Regions from separate parts of the Yoonia sp. R2-816 genome, predicted to be linked through region 2. Evidence: riboswitches for the same ligand, from Rfam matches in the RefSeq annotation. Region 2 holds a riboswitch; the other holds the start of a gene.
The links. Region 2 has a riboswitch for glycine ahead of ACFWW2_RS07305 (D-amino acid dehydrogenase). Riboswitches for the same ligand answer to the same signal wherever they lie in the genome.
Positions count from the first base shown of each region.

Region 1: another riboswitch for glycine. It lies ahead of gcvT (glycine cleavage system aminomethyltransferase GcvT); the one in region 2 lies ahead of ACFWW2_RS07305 (D-amino acid dehydrogenase).

Region 1 covers NZ_JBKQXN010000182.1:127,244-136,424, forward strand. The annotation lists gene gcvP (aminomethyl-transferring glycine dehydrogenase) at 1-1,001, opposite strand, end outside; gene gcvH (glycine cleavage system protein GcvH) at 1,014-1,373, opposite strand; gene gcvT (glycine cleavage system aminomethyltransferase GcvT) at 1,392-2,516, opposite strand; glycine riboswitch at 2,679-2,764, opposite strand; gene ACFWW2_RS08675 (iron-containing alcohol dehydrogenase) at 2,783-3,928, opposite strand; gene ACFWW2_RS08680 (aldehyde dehydrogenase family protein) at 3,932-5,302, opposite strand; gene ACFWW2_RS08685 (VOC family protein) at 5,299-5,676, opposite strand; gene ACFWW2_RS08690 (glutamine synthetase family protein) at 5,676-7,040, opposite strand; gene ACFWW2_RS08695 (TRAP transporter substrate-binding protein) at 7,134-8,165, opposite strand; gene ACFWW2_RS08700 (TRAP transporter large permease subunit) at 8,212-9,181, opposite strand, start outside.
Region 2 covers NZ_JBKQXN010000177.1:84,330-93,510, forward strand. The annotation lists gene clpB (ATP-dependent chaperone ClpB) at 1-1,421, opposite strand, end outside; gene ACFWW2_RS07270 (hypothetical protein) at 1,628-1,768, shown strand; gene ACFWW2_RS07275 (hypothetical protein) at 1,882-2,337, opposite strand; gene ACFWW2_RS07280 (hypothetical protein) at 2,425-2,925, opposite strand; gene pyrF (orotidine-5'-phosphate decarboxylase) at 2,946-3,662, shown strand; gene ACFWW2_RS07290 (orotidine 5'-phosphate decarboxylase) at 3,723-3,908, shown strand; gene ACFWW2_RS07295 (NfeD family protein) at 4,053-4,325, opposite strand; gene ACFWW2_RS07300 (SPFH domain-containing protein) at 4,325-5,218, opposite strand; gene ACFWW2_RS07305 (D-amino acid dehydrogenase) at 5,261-6,502, opposite strand; glycine riboswitch at 6,621-6,718, opposite strand; partial or broken gene ACFWW2_RS07310 (transposase) at 7,166-7,333, opposite strand; gene ACFWW2_RS07315 (biliverdin-producing heme oxygenase) at 7,547-8,116, shown strand; gene ACFWW2_RS07320 (GAF domain-containing protein) at 8,113-9,066, shown strand; gene ACFWW2_RS07325 (HWE histidine kinase domain-containing protein) at 9,036-9,181, shown strand, end outside.

The DNA.
Region 1 (9,181 bases), on a different contig from region 2:
GTGCAGACATTCGACGTCGCCTTTTCCCGGCGGATATGCTGTTCGCGGGTCTGCAGTGATAGCCGGTAGGCGCGGTTGCCGTGGCTGTCGATGGACACGCCAACGATGCGGCCCGGCATGGAGCGGGCATAAGCCTGTTTCGTCGCCATATAGGCCGCGTGCGGGCCGCCATAGCCGACGGGTACACCGAAACGCTGGGTGGTGCCGACGGCGATATCGGCCCCCATTGCGCCGGGTTCCTTAAGCAATGTCAGTGACATCGGATCGGCGGAGATGATGCCAATCGCCTTGTTTTCATGCAGTCTGGCGATTTCATCGGTGAAGTCACGCAAATGGCCGTATGTGCCGGGGTACTGAAAGATCGCGCCAAAGACGGCGCTGGCATCCATGTCATCAGGGTTGCCGACCGTGATTTCGATCCCCAGGGGCGCCGCGCGGGTTTTCATCACGGCGATGTTCTGCGGGTGGCAGTTTTCGTCGATGAAGAAACCTTTGACTTTCGATTTCGATACCCGCTGCGCCATGGTCATCGCCTCGGCGCAGGCTGTCGCCTCGTCCAGGAGGGAGGCGTTGGCGATTTCTAGACCGGTCAGATCGCTGACCATGGTCTGAAAGTTCAACAGCGCCTCAAGGCGCCCTTGGGAAATTTCGGGCTGGTAGGGGGTATAGGCGGTGTACCAGGCCGGGTTTTCAAGGATGTTGCGCTGGATCGCGGGGGGCGTGACCGTCCCGTGATAGCCCTGACCGATGAGCGAGGTCAGGACCTTGTTCTTGGAGGCCGTGACCCGCATGTGGTGCAGCAGTTCGCGTTCTGATTTGGGCTTGCCAAAATCCAGCTTTTGCTTCTGGCGGATGGCGGGCGGCAGCGTGTCGTCGATCAGGGCATCAAGATCCTTGGCCCCCACGATCTGCAGCATCTCGGCCATTTCGGCCGGTGACGGGCCGATATGGCGGCGGTTGGCAAAGTCGTAGGGCAGATAGTCTGTGGGGGTAAAGGTCATGATGTTGGTCCCTTAATCGATCATCGCTTTATAGGCGGCTTCGTCCATGTATTCGTCCATCTGGGACGTGTCAGACGGTTTGATCTTGAAAAACCAGCCATCGCCGGTGGCGTCATCGTTGGCGAGGCCCGGATTGTCGGCCAGTGCATCGTTCACTTCGACGACTTCACCGTCGATGGGGGCCAGGATGTCGGACGCGGCCTTGACGCTTTCGATCACCACGATTTCGTCGTCCTTGACGACGGTGGTTCCCACCTCTGGCAATTCGACAAAGACGATATCGCCCAGCTGGGTTGTGGCATGTTCGGTGATGCCGACGACGATCAGGTCGTCTTCGGCGCGCAGCCATTCATGCTCTGACGTATATTTCATTGGTGGTCTCCCTTGGTCTTACCGTTTGAAATTGGCTGGTGTGAACGGCATTTTCGTCACGGTCAGCGGCAGGCGTTTGTCCCGCAACTCCCCGTAGACGGTCGCGCCGGGTGTGGCATTGGCGGTGGCGACATAGCCCATCGCAACAGGGCCGCCGACGGTCGGGCCGAACCCGCCCGAGGTGATCATGCCGATCTGTGCATCGCTGTCGGTGTCCGCGAAGAGCGGCACGCCCTCGCGCATCGGCGCGCGTCCTTCGGGCAGCAGGCCGACCCGTCTGCGCGCGACCCCTTCGGCCAGTTCTGAAAAGATCGCGTCGGCCCCCGGAAACCCGCCAGCGCGGTCGCCACCGGCGCGGCGCACCTTCTGGATGGCCCATGTCAGCGCGGCCTGGACCGGGGTCGTGCCGGTGTCGATATCGTGCCCGTAAAGGCACAGCCCGGCCTCGAGCCGGAGCGAGTCGCGCGCGCCCAGCCCGATGGGTTCAACATCCGGGTGCGCCAGCAGGGCGCGGGCCAGATCGGTGGCGTTTTCGTTCGGGACTGAAATCTCGAAGCCGTCTTCGCCGGTATAGCCTGACCGCGACACCCAGCATTCGACGCCATTCAGCGTCAGCGTGGCCACATCCATGAACGCCATCGCGGCCGCGGCAGGGTTGAGGGAGGACAACACCGCCGCGGCCGCCGGCCCCTGCAAGGCAAGCAGGGCGCGGTCCGTGATTTCGGTGACTGTGACATCCGGTTCCAGATGCGATTTCATATTTGCGATATCGGCGGCCTTGCACGCCGCATTGACCACGACGAAAACATGATCGCCCCGGTTTGCCAGCATCAGGTCATCCATGATCCCGCCGGTTTCATTGGTGAAGAAACCATAGCGTTGGCGGTTTTCATCAAGGCCAAGGATATCGACCGGGATCAGTTGTTCCAGCGCGCTGGCGGCTGACGCGTAATCGCGGCCTTTGACGATGACCTGGCCCATGTGGCTGACATCGAACAGCCCGGCCTTGGCGCGGGTATGCAGATGTTCCTTCATCACGCCAAGCGGATATTGCACGGGCATGTCGTAGCCCGCAAAGGGCACCATCTTGGCACCCAGTTCCAGATGCAGGTCATGCAGCGGTGTTTTCAACAAATCCGACATTGGCGGCCTCTTTTCTTCCCGCCGATCAGATAGTCATATCTTCCGGCACCACTTCGGCGCAAAGGTGTGCCCTTTACGCGTGATGCCCCCTCTGTCCATGTGCCTGAGATTGCTATCCCTTCGGCGGGCACCTCATGTTCCGTGCCACTCTCCAGAGTCTTCGTATCGGCGTCGGTCCTTGGGCCTGAGAGTTTCCGGGGCGGTTGCTCCTTCGGCACCAGATTGACTGGTTCTCCCGACGTCGATTTCGGCGTGATGCTGCCCTGTTACAGACAGGCAAGCAAGAGCTTTGTTGTGTTTTCCTTTGTCATCGTGACCGGATTTCCGCCGGTGCTGGGATCCTTGAGCGCGCCTGCGACGATGCGGTCGATATCGGGATTGGTGACGCCGATGCCGCCCAGCGTACGCGGAATGCCCAGCGATGCGTTCAGGTCATCGACATAGGCGCAGAACCCGTCGAACCCGTCTGCAATGCCCAGATAATCCGCCGCCCGTCCGATGATATCGTTGATCGCGGGTTTGTTGAATTGCAGCACGGCGGGCATGCAAACCGCGTTGGTAGTCCCGTGATGCGTGTGGTGGATGGCCCCGATGGGATGGGACAGGGCATGGATCGCCCCCAGCCCTTTCTGGAAGGCGGTTGCCCCCATGGCGGCGGCGGACATCATATGCGCGCGCGCCTCGATATCGGTGCCGTCGGCGTAGGCGCGAGGCAGATATTCCTTGACCAGCCGCATCCCTTCCAGCGCGATGCCTTGTGACATGGGGTGGTAGTGGGGGGAACAATACGCCTCAACACAATGGGCAAAGGCATCAAGGCCCGTGCCTGCGGTGATGAACCCGGGCATCCCGACGGTCAGTTCCGGGTCGCAGATCACGACGCTGGGCAGGAATTTGGGGTGGAAGATGATCTTTTTCTCTTCCGTTTCGGAATTGGTGATCACCGATGCGCGCCCGACCTCCGACCCGGTGCCGGCGGTGGTGGGCACTGCGACGATGGGCGCGATGGCGTCCGCATCCGCACGTGTCCACCAGTCGCCGATGTCTTCGAAATCCCACAGCGGGCGGGTCTGACCGGCCAGGAACGCCACCAGCTTGCCAAGGTCGAGGCCAGAGCCACCGCCAAAGGCAACCACCCCGTCATGCCCGCCTTCCTTGAAGGCTTGCACCCCTGCGGCGGCGTTCTTTTCATTGGGGTTAGGGTCCACATCGGCAAAGATCGCACGGCCAAGCCCTGCGGCCTCAAGCAGATCAAGCGTGCGGGTTGTGATCTCCATCCCGGCCAGTCCGTGATCGGTGACCAGCAACGGTTTCTTGATCCCGGCGGCGGCACAGGCATCGGCGATTTCGGCGATGCGCCCGGCGCCGAAGCGGACGGAGGTTGGGTAGGACCAGTTAGCGGTAAGCGACATGATTTATGCCTTCTTGAGGTGGTAGGATTTCGGACGTGTCAGGTTGTGATAACCGATGATGGACAGACCGCCACCGCGCCCGGTGTCCTTGCAGCCGGTCCAGCACAGACCGGGATCAAGGTAATCGGCGCGGTTCATGAAGACGGTGCCGGTTTCGATCTGATCGCCAATCGCCTCGGCCCTTGCGACATCGTTTGTCCAGACCGATGCGGTCAGCCCATAGGGGCTGTCGTTCATCAGGCGGATCGCTTCGGCGTCGTCTTTCACCGGCATGATGCCGACCACGGGGCCGAAACTTTCTTCGCGCATGACGCGCATGTCGTGGGTCACGTTTGTCAGGATTTGCGGCATGAGGTATGCGCCGCCATCCTGCGGGAAGCGGGCAGGGTCGATATGGGCGGTGGCCCCGGCGGCGATAGCCTCTGCCCTCTGGGCGCGAACCGCATCGGCAAAGCGCACATGCGCCATCGGTCCCAAGGTGGTTTCGGGGTCGAGCGGGTTGCCGAGGACGTAGCCATTCACGATCTCGATCGCCTTGGCCACGAAGGCATCGAAATGCTGCTCGGCCACATAAATGCGCTCAATCCCGCAGCAGCATTGGCCGGAGTTGAACATCGCCCCGTCGATCAGGGTATCGACCGCCGCGTCGAGGTCGGCATCGTCGCAGACATAGCCGGGATCCTTGCCGCCCAGTTCCAGCCCGATGCCGGTAAAGGTCCCGGCGGCTGCCTGTTCAATCGCTTGCCCGCCGCTGACGGAACCGGTGAAATTCACGAAGCCGAATGACTTGGCGGCGATCAGGTCGGATGTTGTCTGGTGGTCCAGAAACACGTTCTGGAATACGTCCGCTGGCACGCCCGCGTCGTGGAACGCCTGCGCCATGCGTTCACCAACCAGCGGGGTTTGCGAGGCGTGTTTCAGCATGACCGTGTTGCCTGCGATCAGGGCGGGGGCGACCGTGTTGATCGCGGTCATGTAAGGGTAGTTCCACGGGGCCACGACCAGAACGACGCCGTGCGGCACCCGTTTGATAACGCGCCTGAAATGCTCGCTATCCTCAATGGTGATATCGGCCAGCGCGTCGTCCGCGATCCGCGCCATATAGGTGGCGCGTTCGTTGAACCCGCCAAATTCACCGCCATAGCGGATCGGGCGGCCCATCTGGTGGGCTAGTTCAGGCACGATGTCGTCGTTCATTTCACCAACGCGGGCGACACCCGCCTGCACCAGTGAGACCCGTTCGGACAGAGGCCGCGCCGCCCATGCCGATTGCGCGGCTTTGGCGCGCGCGGCGGCGGCTTGCGCGGCATCGGCGCTGAGCGTCGGCCGTTCCGCGTGAACCGAGCCGTCAATGGGGGAGATGCAGGTGATCATGATGGCTCCTTAGGGATTGGTTGACCAAAAACCAGCATCAGCGCCTCATAAACGACCACGAATTCGCGTTGACCATAAGATGTATCTGCAGGCGGTTGATGATGCGTTTCGGGCAGCTTGGAAAGAGCGGGCAACAGTGTTTCATGTAGCGCGTCCACATCTTCGACATCGATGTAATAGCCTTGCTGTCGCGCCGCGTCGTTCATGTCACCGCGCGCCATGATCAGGCGGATTGTGGCACCATCCCGGCGCAGATAGGCAAAGCCGTCAAAGGCCGCCACAAGTTCAAAACCCAATACATCCTGAAAAAATGCGGTTGCCGCCGGAACATCGGTGACAGGCGCAAGCGGGGTCAGGTCGATCAGTCTGGTCATTATGCCCGCTCGAACCCCCTTGCGATTTCCCAGTCGGTGACGACGCGGTCAAATTCTTCCTGCTCCCATTCGGCGCAGCGGGTGTAATGGTCGATCACATCGTCGCCCATTGCCTCGCGCAGGAACGCCGAATTGCGCAAAGTCTCTGTCGCGGCGCGCAAGGTCTGGGGGATATCCGCCGCCTTGGCGTCTTCGTAAACGTCGCCTTTGGTGGGTGGAGCTAGGTCCATCCTATCCTCGATCCCCTTGATGCCGGCTGCCAGCATGGCCGCCTGAGCCAGATAGGGGTTCAGGTCGGACCCGCCGATGCGGCATTCGACGCGCACGCCCTTGGTGCCATCACCACAGAGGCGAAAACCGGCGGTACGGTTATCGACGGACCAGACGGTTTTGGTGGGCGCAAAGGTGCCTTTGGCGAACCGTTTGTAGCTATTGATGTAGGGGGCCAGAAAGAAGGTGTAATCGGGGGCATAGGCGATCAGTCCGGCCATGTAGTGTTTCATCAGGTCGGACATGCCCAGATCAGCGTCGGCGTCATAGAATGCCGGTTCCCCGTCCTTCCAGAGCGACTGATGCACGTGGGATGAACTGCCGACTTTGTCGTGGTGCCATTTCGGCAGGAATGTCGCGGCGTGACCGTGCGCCCATGCGATTTCCTTGATCGCGTTCTTGGCGATGCTGTGATGGTCGGCGCAGTCAAGGGCCGGGGCGTAGCGGATGTTCAACTCTTCCTGCCCTGTCTCGGCCTCGCCCTTGGTGTTTTCAATAGGCAGACCGGCAGCGAACAGTTGATTGCGGATCGGGCGCATCACATGTTCTTCCTTGGTGGTCTGCAGAATGTGGTAGTCTTCGTTGTAACCGCTGATCGGCATCAGATCGCGAAAGCCATCCTTGCGGATCTCGTCAAAGGATTTTTCGAACAGGAAGAACTCAAGTTCGGTCGCCATCATGGCATCAAAGCCCATGTCCTTGAGCCGTGCGACCTGCTTTTTCAGGACGGCGCGGGGATCGTGTGGCACGGGTGCGTGGGTGTGGTGATCAAGGATATCGCAGAGCACCATCGCGGTGCCCTCCAGCCACGGCGTGAGCCGAAGGGTGCTCAGGTCCGGGGCCATGATGTAATCGCCATAGCCCTTTTGCCAGCTTGTGGCGGCATAACCATCAGGCGTCGCCATCTCCAGATCGGTGGCCAGCAGGTAGTTGCAGCAATGGGTTTCCTTGAACGAGGTTTCGACAAAGTTGGCGGCGTGAAACCGTTTGCCCATCAGGCGCCCTTGCATATCCACAAAGCAGGTCAGAACGGTGTCGATACTGCCATCGCTGACACGGGCTTTGAGATCGTCGAAGGTCAGGTTACCGGGCATGAGACTATCCTTTGTCGAAATGGCGCTCCGGGCTTGACCCGGGACACCTGCGTGGGGTCTGGTTGAGGTCCCGGGTCAAGCCCGGGACGCCGGTCAGGTGTAGCGGTAAGGCCGTCCTGCCTTTTCCATATCCGCGTTGTACTGTTTGAAGATATCGACGACCTTGCGCTTGGTGTCGCTTTCGGCGGCGATTTCTTCCCAGAATTCGCGTGCCGCAGCCTCGACCGTGGCCCATTCCGCATCGGGGATCGTGGTCAGTTCCAGCTTGGTGCCGTTCACACGCAGGTTCGCCTCGCCACCCCAATACCAGTGCTGGCGGTAGTAATGCGATTGTTCGCAGCAGACCTGGAACAGGGTTTGCAGGTCTTCGGGCAGTTCGTTCCAGCGGTCCATGTTTGCAAAGAAATGCCCGATCCACGCGCCCGAGATGTTGTTGGTCAGGAAGTAGTTGGTCACGTCCGCCCAGCCGACGGTGTAATCCTCGGTGATGCCCGACCATGCGATGCCGTCCAACTCGCCCGTCTGGACCGCGACCTCGATATCCTCCCATGGCAGGTTGACCGGCACGACACCGAATTGCGCCAGGAACCGGCCTGCGGTGGGGAAGGTGAAGATGCGCTTGCCTTCCAGATCGGCCAGCGACCGGATCGGGTCCTTGGTGGCGAAATGACAAGGGTCCCAGGCACCGGCGCTGATATGCTTGACGCCGACAGCGGCGTATTCTTCGGCCCAGATTTCGTTCAACCCATACTGGTTGAACAGCACCGGCACGTCGAGCGAGTAGCGCGAACCGAAGGGGAAGTAGCCGCCGAATACGGTGACTTCGGTGGGTGATGCCATGCTGTCATCATCCGATTGCACCGCGTCGATGGTGCCCCGCTGCAGCGCTTGAAACAGCTCACCCGTGGGCACCAGTTGGTCGGCATAAAAAAGTTCGATCTGCATCCGGTCGCCTGCGATCTTGTTGAACATGGCGATGGCGGGGTCGATCACCTCGGCCGCGAGGGCGGCACCTGCATAGGTCTGCATCCGCCATGTGATCGTGCTTTGCGCGAGCGCCGGGGCGGCCAGCGTGGCCGGGGCGGCTATGGCGGCCCCTTTGATAAACTTGCGTCGTGTCGTCATCACTTTTCTCCTTGTTGGGTTATGCCGGGTTGGCCCGGTCTGTTTTTCATTTTCCGTAAACGTAGCCGGGCAGCCATGTGGCAAGTCCCGGAAAGATCATCACCAGTGCCAGCGCGAACACCATCACCAGCACGAAGGGCGTGATGGAGGCGTAGATGTCGCGCAGCGCAATTTCCGGCGGGGCCATGGCCCGCATCAGGAACAGGTTATAGCCGAAAGGCGGGGTCATATAGGCGATCTGTGTCGTGATCGTATAAAGGATACCGTACCAGATCAGATCAAACCCCAGCGCGCCGACCAGCGGCACATATAACGGGGCGACGATGACCAGCATCGCGGTGTCATCCAGGAACGTGCCCATCAGGATAAAGCTGAGCTGCATCAGGATCAGGATCATCCATGGGCTGAGGTTGAGTTGTTCGGTGAACAGGCTTTCGATGGCCTTGACCGCGCCCAGCCCGTCGAACACCGCGCCAAATGCCAGTGCGGCCAGGATGATCCACATGAACATGCAGGTGATGCCCAGCGTGTTGCGGACCGAGTTTTCAAAGACCTCGCGCGTCATCCGCCCTTTGACGATTGCCGCGACCAATGCCGCCAATGCGCCAATGGCGGAGCTTTCGACCAGCGACGTCCAGCCGTTGACGAACGGCACCATCATCACCGCAAAGATCACCAGCGGGAGCAGACCCGCCCGCAGCAGCCGCAGCTTTTCCGCGCGGGGCATGGCCCGATCCTCTGCGCTGAGAGCGGGGCCAAGGGCCGGGTTGATCCGGCAGCGGATCGCGATGTAGGCGATGAAAAGCGCGGCCATCATCAGCCCTGGAATGACCCCGGCCAGCCAAAGCTGGCCAACGGGTTGCCGCGCGATCATCGCATAAAGCACCAGCACGACAGATGGCGGCACAAGGATACCGAGGCTTGACCCGGCCTGAATGACCCCGGTCACCATCCTTTTGTCATATCCGCGTTTGAGCAGTTCCGGCAGGGCGATGGTCGCCCCGATGGCCATGCCC
Region 2 (9,181 bases):
GCGCGCGTCCCTTCCAGCTTGTCGCGTTCGGCCTGCCATTTCGCGGTCATTTCCGATCCGCGGTCCTGCAGGTCGGCCAGTTCCCGTTCCAGCTTTTCAAGCCGGTCGATGGAGGCCTTGTCGTCCTCTTTCTTGAGCGCCTCGGCTTCGATCTGCAATTGCAGGATCTGGCGGTCGAGCGCGTCGAGTTCCTCTGGCTTGCTGTCTACTTCCATGCGTAGACGGCTGGCCGCCTCGTCCATCAAGTCGATGGCCTTGTCGGGCAGGAACCGGTCGGTGATGTAGCGGTGCGAGAGGGTCGCGGCGGCCACCAAGGCCGCATCAGCGATCCGCACACCATGGTGCAGTTCGTACTTTTCCTTGATCCCGCGCAGGATGCTGACGGTGTCCGTGACGGTCGGTTCCTCGACCATCAGTGGTTGGAACCGGCGCGCGAGGGCGGCGTCCTTTTCCACGTATTTGCGGTATTCGTTCAGGGTGGTGGCCCCGACGCAGTGCAACTCACCCCGCGCAAGTGCAGGTTTGATCAGGTTGGCGGCATCCATCGCGCCTTCAGACGCGCCGGCACCGACAAGCGTGTGCATTTCGTCGATAAACAGGATGATTTCACCGGCGGCGGTTTCGATTTCCTTCAGGACGGCCTTCAGCCGTTCTTCAAACTCGCCCCGGTATTTGGCACCGGCGATCAGAGCCCCCATGTCGAGCGCCATCAGTTTCTTGTTGCGCAGGGATTCCGGCACATCGCCGTCGATGATGCGCAGGGCGAGACCTTCGGCAATCGCCGTTTTACCCACGCCGGGTTCACCGATCAGGACCGGGTTGTTTTTGGTCCGGCGCGACAGGACCTGCATGGCGCGACGAATTTCTTCGTCCCGGCCGATGATCGGGTCGATCTTGCCTTGCTCGGCTGCTTCGGTCAGGTCGCGGGCGTATTTTGCCAGGGCTTCGAAACTATCCTCTGCCGTCGCACTGTCTGCGGTCCGGCCTTTGCGGATGTCGTTGATGGCGGCGTTCAGTGCCTTGGCGGTCACACCACCAGCATCCAGCGCATCCTTGGCCTTTGATTTCACAACAGCCAGCGCGGTCAGCAGCCGTTCAACAGGGACAAAGCTGTCGCCTGCCTTCTTGGCGATCTGTTCAGCCTCGTCGATGACCTTGGCTGTGGTGTTGTCCAGATAAACTTGAGCCGCATCGCCGGTGACCTTGGGCTGTTTGGCCAATGCGGCCTCAACCGCGCCCATCACGGCAGGGGCATTGCCATCTGCACGGGTGATCAGGTTCGATGCCAGCCCTTCTTCATCATCCATCAAGGCTTTGAGTAGGTGTTCGGGGGCGAATCTCTGATGATTCTCACGCATTGCGATCGTCTGAGCGGCTTGTACGAATCCGCGCGACCGCTCGGTGAACTTGTCTAAGTTCATGGGTCTCTCCTTTGTTAAGCGCCCGATTTGGCGGGTGCCCGGCTTGGCGGCACACCCTGTTTCTGGGCCTCAAGGCCTAGATGGGGTCGGTAACGTTGCGTCGCAAGTCCAAAGGTATGGAATTCCATACGGGGGAGGTTTTCGGGCGTTTTCCCCGCGATTTCCAAAGCGCTTTGGGCCATATAACAGCCATGGAGGAAACGAAGATGACCCAGGTGATCATGACCACGGAGGGGGCGACGCTGACAATGCAGCTTTTCCCGCTCAGCCCCGATGCTGTGCGCCGTCTGCGCGGCCCGGAGGTCGCCACGGACACCAAGGTAAAAGAGCCTTCAAAGAATAACTAGACCGCCACTCACCGTTGATCCTGCTTTTCATGCCCACCCCCATGCGAGCAGGATGACAAAGGCGCAGCCCGGGACGGCTGCGCCTTTTCATTTTGTAGTACTGCTCAATCGGATCAGTTTGTAGTGAACGGGTCACCGTCACGTCCCTCGGGCCCGGACGGGGTGGGATAAAACGGCGCCGCCCCGCCATCAGGATCAGGTCCGCCCTTGGCGCCACGGTCTGGATCGACGACCAGATCGGTCTGCAATCCGCTCGACGTCTGTATATCGGCCTGGGTTTCGCCAGCTTCTGTACGACTGACCGGGGTTGTCAGCGGATCAACATCTTCGGGGCTGACAAAGCTGCCGCTTGTTTCAACGACGGGGGCTTGCAAGGTATCTGTTGACCGTTCCTCGATCGTGCTCATCTCGGTATTTTCGGGCGCGGCGGGAGCACCAACCGTCGTACCTGTTGGTTCCTGGCTTGCCCACAAAAGGGCTGCGAGAATGGCAATGGTCGCCACGCTCAGCACGCCGAAAATGAACATCGGGTGCTGGGTTGGGCCTTGATTTTCGGTCACACTGGACATGGCAATCTCCTGTATCTGAGTTCACCGAAACAACCGTTGGCATCTGCGGTGGTTCCCTAACCAAATTGCCGCACCCAGCCTTTCGCCTTAATTCATCAAGCGCCGCGCACGAGCGCGCACCGAAGCGGCCTTATCATCCGCGGCGCGTGCCAGCACCGCCTCAGCATCCGGTGCCCCCAGCCGCACATAGGCGTCCAACGCCCAGGCCCGCACCATTGGTTTGTCATGGGTCAGATAGGGCGCCACCACCTCTGGAGGCAAACCAACCGGGACATGCTGAACCGATTGCAGAAGATGCAGGGCGACTTCCCAATGCAGGTCGCGCGCCAGCAAATCGCTTGGGTGAGCGATGTCGTGACCCGCCTCATAGGCCGCTTTCAGCACCCAGGATGCAGCCCGCGCCGTTGTTTCATCAAGGTCCCGGCAGGCGGTCAGTAACGCATCATAGTCGGCAGGCGCGAGTTGATCTGCTACCGCCTTGAGCGTCGCGGTCGTCTTTCCGTCCCATGTCTGGAAAACCGTCATCATGTCCATGGCCGCAGCATAGCGCGATTGCACCTGCCCCGCCCAGCCGTTAGACCGCGCCAAACCGTTTGAAGGAGCCCCAGATGTCCGATGACCGCCTGATTGTTGCGATGGATGTTCCAAATGTGCTCGCCGGGCTCGATCTGGCCGAAGCACTGGGTGACAAGGTCAGCTTTTACAAGATCGGGCTGGGAATGCTGACGGGCGGTGGCCTTGCGCTGGCCAATGAGCTGAAACAGGACCACGGCAAGCGCATATTTCTCGACATGAAATTCTTTGACATCGGCGCCACGGTTGAAGCTGCCGTGCGTGGTGTTGCCCAGTTTGATCTGGATTTCCTGACCGTTCACGGCGATCCGCATGTGGTGCGAGCGGCACGCGAGGGTGCTGGTGGGTCTGACATGAAGATACTTGCCGTCACGATCCTGACCTCGCTTGACCGGGCCGATCTGGATGCCTCCTGCATCAAGGCCGGGGATGTGGCTGATCTGGTGCAGGAACGGGCCGGGATTGCCCTGTCCAACGGGGCGGATGGTGTCATCTGTTCCCCGCAAGAGGCTGGATTGGTCCGCGCCCTGCCCGAGGCTGACGGCAAACTGATTGTCACGCCGGGCGTGCGCCCGGCCGGGGCCGATCTGGGCGATCAGAAGCGGGTGATGACCCCGGCACAGGCGATTGCCGCCGGGGCCGATCACGTCGTGGTGGGGCGCCCGGTCTGGCAGGCAGCCGATCCACGGGCGGCGGCCAACGACATTCTGGCCGAATTGCGATCACCGCAAGCGACATTTCCTAATCATTAATCGGGAACCAATCCGACGCTCGCGCATTTACGATGTGATACAAGCGACGGAGGGTGTCCCATGCATATTAAGAACTTACGCTACAATGCTGCCAATGGCGTGTTCCAGGCTTCGGTCGATATTGAACGATTTGGTCGCACTTTTCGTTATCCCTGCGAGATTGCCGGACCACAAAATATGGAAAGGGCGGCTGTCATCGACAGATTGCGTCACAAAGCTCTGCAAATGTCTGACACGCCACTTTGACGAACCCCGATCAAGTCCGCAACGCGCTACCCTGTCCCGGTCGGTTGCGAAACCTGCTTGATCAAGACTGGCCCGACGCCTTGTGCGCCGGGCCTTTTTTGTCGTTAAGAACCCCACCGTGGGTAAGGTGGGGTTTCACCCCACCTAATCGTTGATATCGGTATCCCAGATTTTCACCTGGCCCTTTTCCAGCCCGAACACCTTGCGCATGACGATATAGGCGGCCAGCGAAAGGGCGGCGAAGATCACCAGCGTCAGGGCCAATCCAGAGGCTGATATGCCCAGCAGGATCAGGAGTCCCACGACCCCGGCCCCGATGGCGAAGCCCAGAAAGATGTAACCGGGGATCAGGACTTCGAGTGTTGCCAGCACCAGCGCGCCGGACATCCAGACCCACCATTCCGTCCAAAGTGGCATCAGTTCCTCCCTTTCAGCATCTTGAAGGCATCGGCAAAGGCGTCAACCGCGTTGGCCGGCAACACAACCGTCTGGCTGCCATCGCTGGCACCAAGCTTGCTAAGCGCCTCAACCTGTTTCAACGCAACCTGATACTGGGCGGCCTCCAGACCGTTTTCCGCGATGGCCACAGCGACCACCTGCGTCGCATATGCTTCGGCATCCGCCAAAACCCGCCGCGCCTCGGCGTCCTGCTTGGCGGCATAAAGCTCCGCATCGGCCTGCAGCTCGACCGCCCGCTTTTGACCTTCCGCCTCGGTCACCTGCGCGCGGCGGGCGCGTTCGGCGTTCAGCTGCTGCAGCATCGCCTGACGGGTCGCCTGATCAAGGTTCACGTCAAGGATTTCGGCGCGCGTCACCTCGATCCCCCAGTCATCGACCTGCTGTGCGACCTGATCACGCACCGCGTCAATCAGGCTGGCCCGGTTGGCCTGTACCTGATCCAGTTCCATCCGACCGATCTCGGACCGGACAATACCGGCGACAGTTGTCGAAATCGCGCCATCGACATCACGGATCCGGTAAACCGTCTTTTCCGGCTCGATGATCCGGTAGAACACGCTTGTTTCCACCTGCACCAGCACGTTGTCGGACGTGATCGCATCCTGCGTCATGTTGGGCAGCTGGCGTTCCAGCACCGACACTTTGTGGCGTACCCGGTCCAGAAACGGCACGATCAGGTTGATCCCCGGCCCCAACACGGCACGCAGACGGCCAAACCGTTCGACCACGTATTTCTCGGACTGCGGTACGATCCGTACCGCAGCCATTGCGCAGATGATAAGAAACACTGCGAGTATGAGATAGAGCAGGTTTTGCCCCAGGAATTCAGCGATCAGTTCTTCAATCGGCATGTATCTGTCCCTCTATTGTTATGAAGGACAGATAGTTACACATCACGCCGCTTTCAATGTATGCGAATGTATACCGTTGATTTTAAAGCGTTCTGCGACAGTTGTGCCGATCGCATCCGCCGTTGCCGGGCTGAGGGTCCAACCAAGGTGCCCATGCCCTGTATTGTAGAACACGCGGTCACTTTTTCCGGGTCCCACGCGCGGCATCATATTGGGCATCATCGGGCGCAGTCCGGCCCATGGCACGCAGTTTTCGGTGGACACATCGGGGAAGTGTTCCTCACACCATTTCACCAAAGGACGCACCCGCCGTTCAAGGATATCGCGGTTTTCGCCGTTGAATTCCGCCGTCCCTGCGATCCGCAGCCGGTTCTTGCCCAGACGGGATGACACAATCTTGGCCTTGTCATCCAAAAGCGATGTTGTGGGCGCCGCCGCCTGACTGGCCGCGTCATCCAGATTGACCGTGATCGAATACCCTTTGACGGGATAGATATTCACCCGGTCGCCCAGCATCTGGGCAAACTTGCGGCTGGCCACCCCTGCCGAGACGACAATGCTGTCATACCGTTCCTCATGCCCGCATTCGACATAGACACCGTCATCGCGCACATGCAGGTCGGTCACCGGTGCGCCCAGTTTGAACTGCACACCCTGCTTTTTCAGCCAGTCGGCCAACCCCATGGTGAATTTGTGGATGTCGCCGGTGCTGTCGCTTTCGGTCCAGAAGCCGCCGATGATATCGCCGCGCAGGGTCGGTTCGCGAGCCATGACCTCATCCACGGTCAGTTCGTGCCGCTCAAGCCCGCCTTCCGCCAGCAATCCGTTGACCATGCGAGCGTGCTTGAGGTCTTTTTCCGTCTTGTAGAAATGCAGGATACCGGCCGGGCTGAAATCGAAATCAACGCCGGACTTTTCCGCCATTTCGGCCAGTCCAGCACGGGCGGCTACGGCCATGGCTGCGGTTTTGGTCGTGTTGGTTTTGTAGCGGGGGATATTCGCCAGAAATTCGGTCATCCAGCTGACCTTGTGCCAGCCGGGACGCGGGTTGACGAACAAAGGCGCATCGCCCTGCAGCATCCATTTGATGCCTTTCAGAACGGTCGACCACTGGTTCCAGACCTCGGCATTCGACGCGCTGAGCTGGCCACCATTGGCAAAGCTGGTTTCCATCCCGGCGTAACGCTGACGGTCGTAAACCGTCACGTCGAACCCGCGGACATGCAGTGAATAGGCTGTGGTGACACCGGTAATCCCGGCACCCAGAACGGCAATATGAGGCATGGTCATCTCCTAACCATTCGCGCTTGCGCGCTGCCCCCACCGTGTTTGGGCCTGAGAGATTCACCACCTTGGTGGCTTGCTCCTCCGGCGGGCCTTGCGGGCCACTCTGCGGCGTGTTGCACCCCAACCGGTCCATTTGCCTGAGAGTGACCGGGGCGGTTGCTCCTTCGGCGACGGACGCTTGCGAATCGGGCCGTTCTCTCCCGGTTGGCGTGTTTCCTATTGGAAACCCTTTAGACGGATTGCGGCATAAAGCAACAAAAATTAATCGGTCCGATATTGATATTTATTCATCTGCAACTCCGCCACATCGCGCCGCGGGCAGCTTCCAAAAAGGCCATGCAGAGGGCAGCTTCCAAAAAGACCACGAAGTGAGACCCGGTTCGCGTCCAACGGACTGTCCAAGACTAACACAGGCTGCTTTGCGCGACAAAAGCCGCCTTATGCAGTTGCGGCAATTTCTGATGCAAAAAAATGCTTGTGCCTGCAACTTGGGATCAGGACACATAACCAGTCGATGACGGTTGTGGCGAGAGCGATTGCGGAGAGGAAGACTTTTGGGCAGCGGTCATGGCGGGTAGCAACGCGTCGTCAGTCCTCGAGCCTGCCGGGACAAAGAAGCTGATTGGTCGCACGAATACAAAGTTGCATGCCGTGTGTGACGGCAAGGCCCGTCGTAATCTGGGCAAAGATACCTCTCTCGGCCCAACGCTTCCAGCGATTGTACAGCGTCGTGTGCGGGCCATACTATTTTGGCGAATCGCGCCATCGTAAGCCATTACGATTGGTGCAGACAAAGCCTCTCAAGACACGCCTGTCGTCCTCGCGTGGCCAGCGATAGCCAATCCGGTAGTTCATATCCAAGTCACCAGCTTCACGACTGCCCTGCTTCCCCAACAAGATCGAAACTTCCGCGGCCCACTTTGCTATGTCATAGTTAATTGACAGGGATGCGGGTATCGACGACCCAAGGCTGCTGGAATTGTAGGTGGAGCAAACGCTTTACCTTAAGAACGATAATAACCGGGTGAGGGGCGGCCATTTATGTGTGCAGATTTTCGACAGGTTTTGAAGAACGAGACACAGGCGGACCATGAGCGTGTCGATGGGCTGATCTCGTTGATCGATCTTGCGACATTCGATGGCTTTGTACGCTTTCTCGCCATCCATCAGAGTTGTTTCCGCGTTATGCGTGACCTTGTGACGACTGAAAGTGACGCATGGAGCAGCCTTGATGAGATGGTGCGCCGGATCGACGCCGACTTGGCAACGATGGGCACATCAGCGACCACAGCTGTCGTATCGGATATTCATAAGCCAGATAGGCTTGCGATCGACTATGTCATTGAGGGTTCTCGTCTTGGCAGCAAGATGCTCAAGCGCAGATGGTTGACAGCGAGCGACCCTATCGTCCGACAGGCAAATGCATATTTTTCGCTTGCGCCGGTGCCTGGTCGCTGGCGAGATGTTTGTGATCAGCTTTCCAACATCCCCGTGCACAGCGAGCGTGCGGGAACAGTTATCGAGGATACCAAGATGCTGTTTGCATTATTTCACGCCGCAGCTTGTGAGCCGGTCGCAGAACAACGTCGGAATGTGGAGCTTGCATCATGAAAAAGCACGACCTCAATGAAGCAACCACGCCGTCCGTGGATCTTACGAATTGTGACCAAGAGCCAATCCATCTGCTTGGGAACGTACAGGCATACGGATGTCTCATCTCGACTTCAGCGGATCTGATGGTCAACCATCTATCAGCCAACTGTGCGGATCTTCTGGGCGTTGAACCGGACGAGGCGGTCGGACGACGGCTGATTGATCTGCTGCCGCCGCAGACCGTTCACGACTTTCGAACGAAGTTGCAGATCAGCAGCAGCGGTGGTGCCGCGATCAGCCGTCTTTTTGGATATGATGTCCAGGGCGACGGAAAGTTATTTGATATTTCCATCCACGTGTCCGGCCAATCCTACGTCTTCGAGTTCGAGGAAAAGATTGTTGGTGAGGATCGCGATGATCTGGCGCTGGTGCAGCCCCTCATCGCGCGTGTGAACAAGAAGGACAATGTCCTTTCCGCCGCGCAAGAAGCGGCGATGGCACTGCAGATCATGTCGGGTTTTGACCGCGTGATGGTTTACCGCTTTGCACCGGACGGGTCGGGCGAGGTGATCGCAGAGCGTCATGCCGCTGGAATGGAGCCGTTTCTGGGGCTCCGCTATCCTGCAAGTGACATACCCAAGCAGGCACGCGAGTTATACAAACGCAGCACGCTTCGCCTGATTGCTGATGTGAACGGGGAAGTATCGCCCATCGTCCCGGAGAAGAATCCCAATGGCGAGGCGTTGGATCTTTCCCTATCGGTCACGCGGGCGGTGTCGCCCATCCACCTTGAATATCTGCGCAATATGGGTGTCGCGGCGTCGATGTCGGTATCCATCCTGAAAGACGGAGAGCTCTGGGGCTTTTTGCATGCCACCACCGCTCGGCCCGGTATGTTGATTATGAACGCAGAACGGCGATCGAGCTGTTCGCGCAGATGTTTTCCTATGAGCTTGAGCGCAAGGTAGAAACCGAAATACGCGAGGAAGAGCGCGACTCGCGCGCATTGCATGACCGCCTTATGGTGCGTTTGTCCGCGGGCAGCGACCTTATCGACAGCTTTGAAGTCATCGCCGACGAATT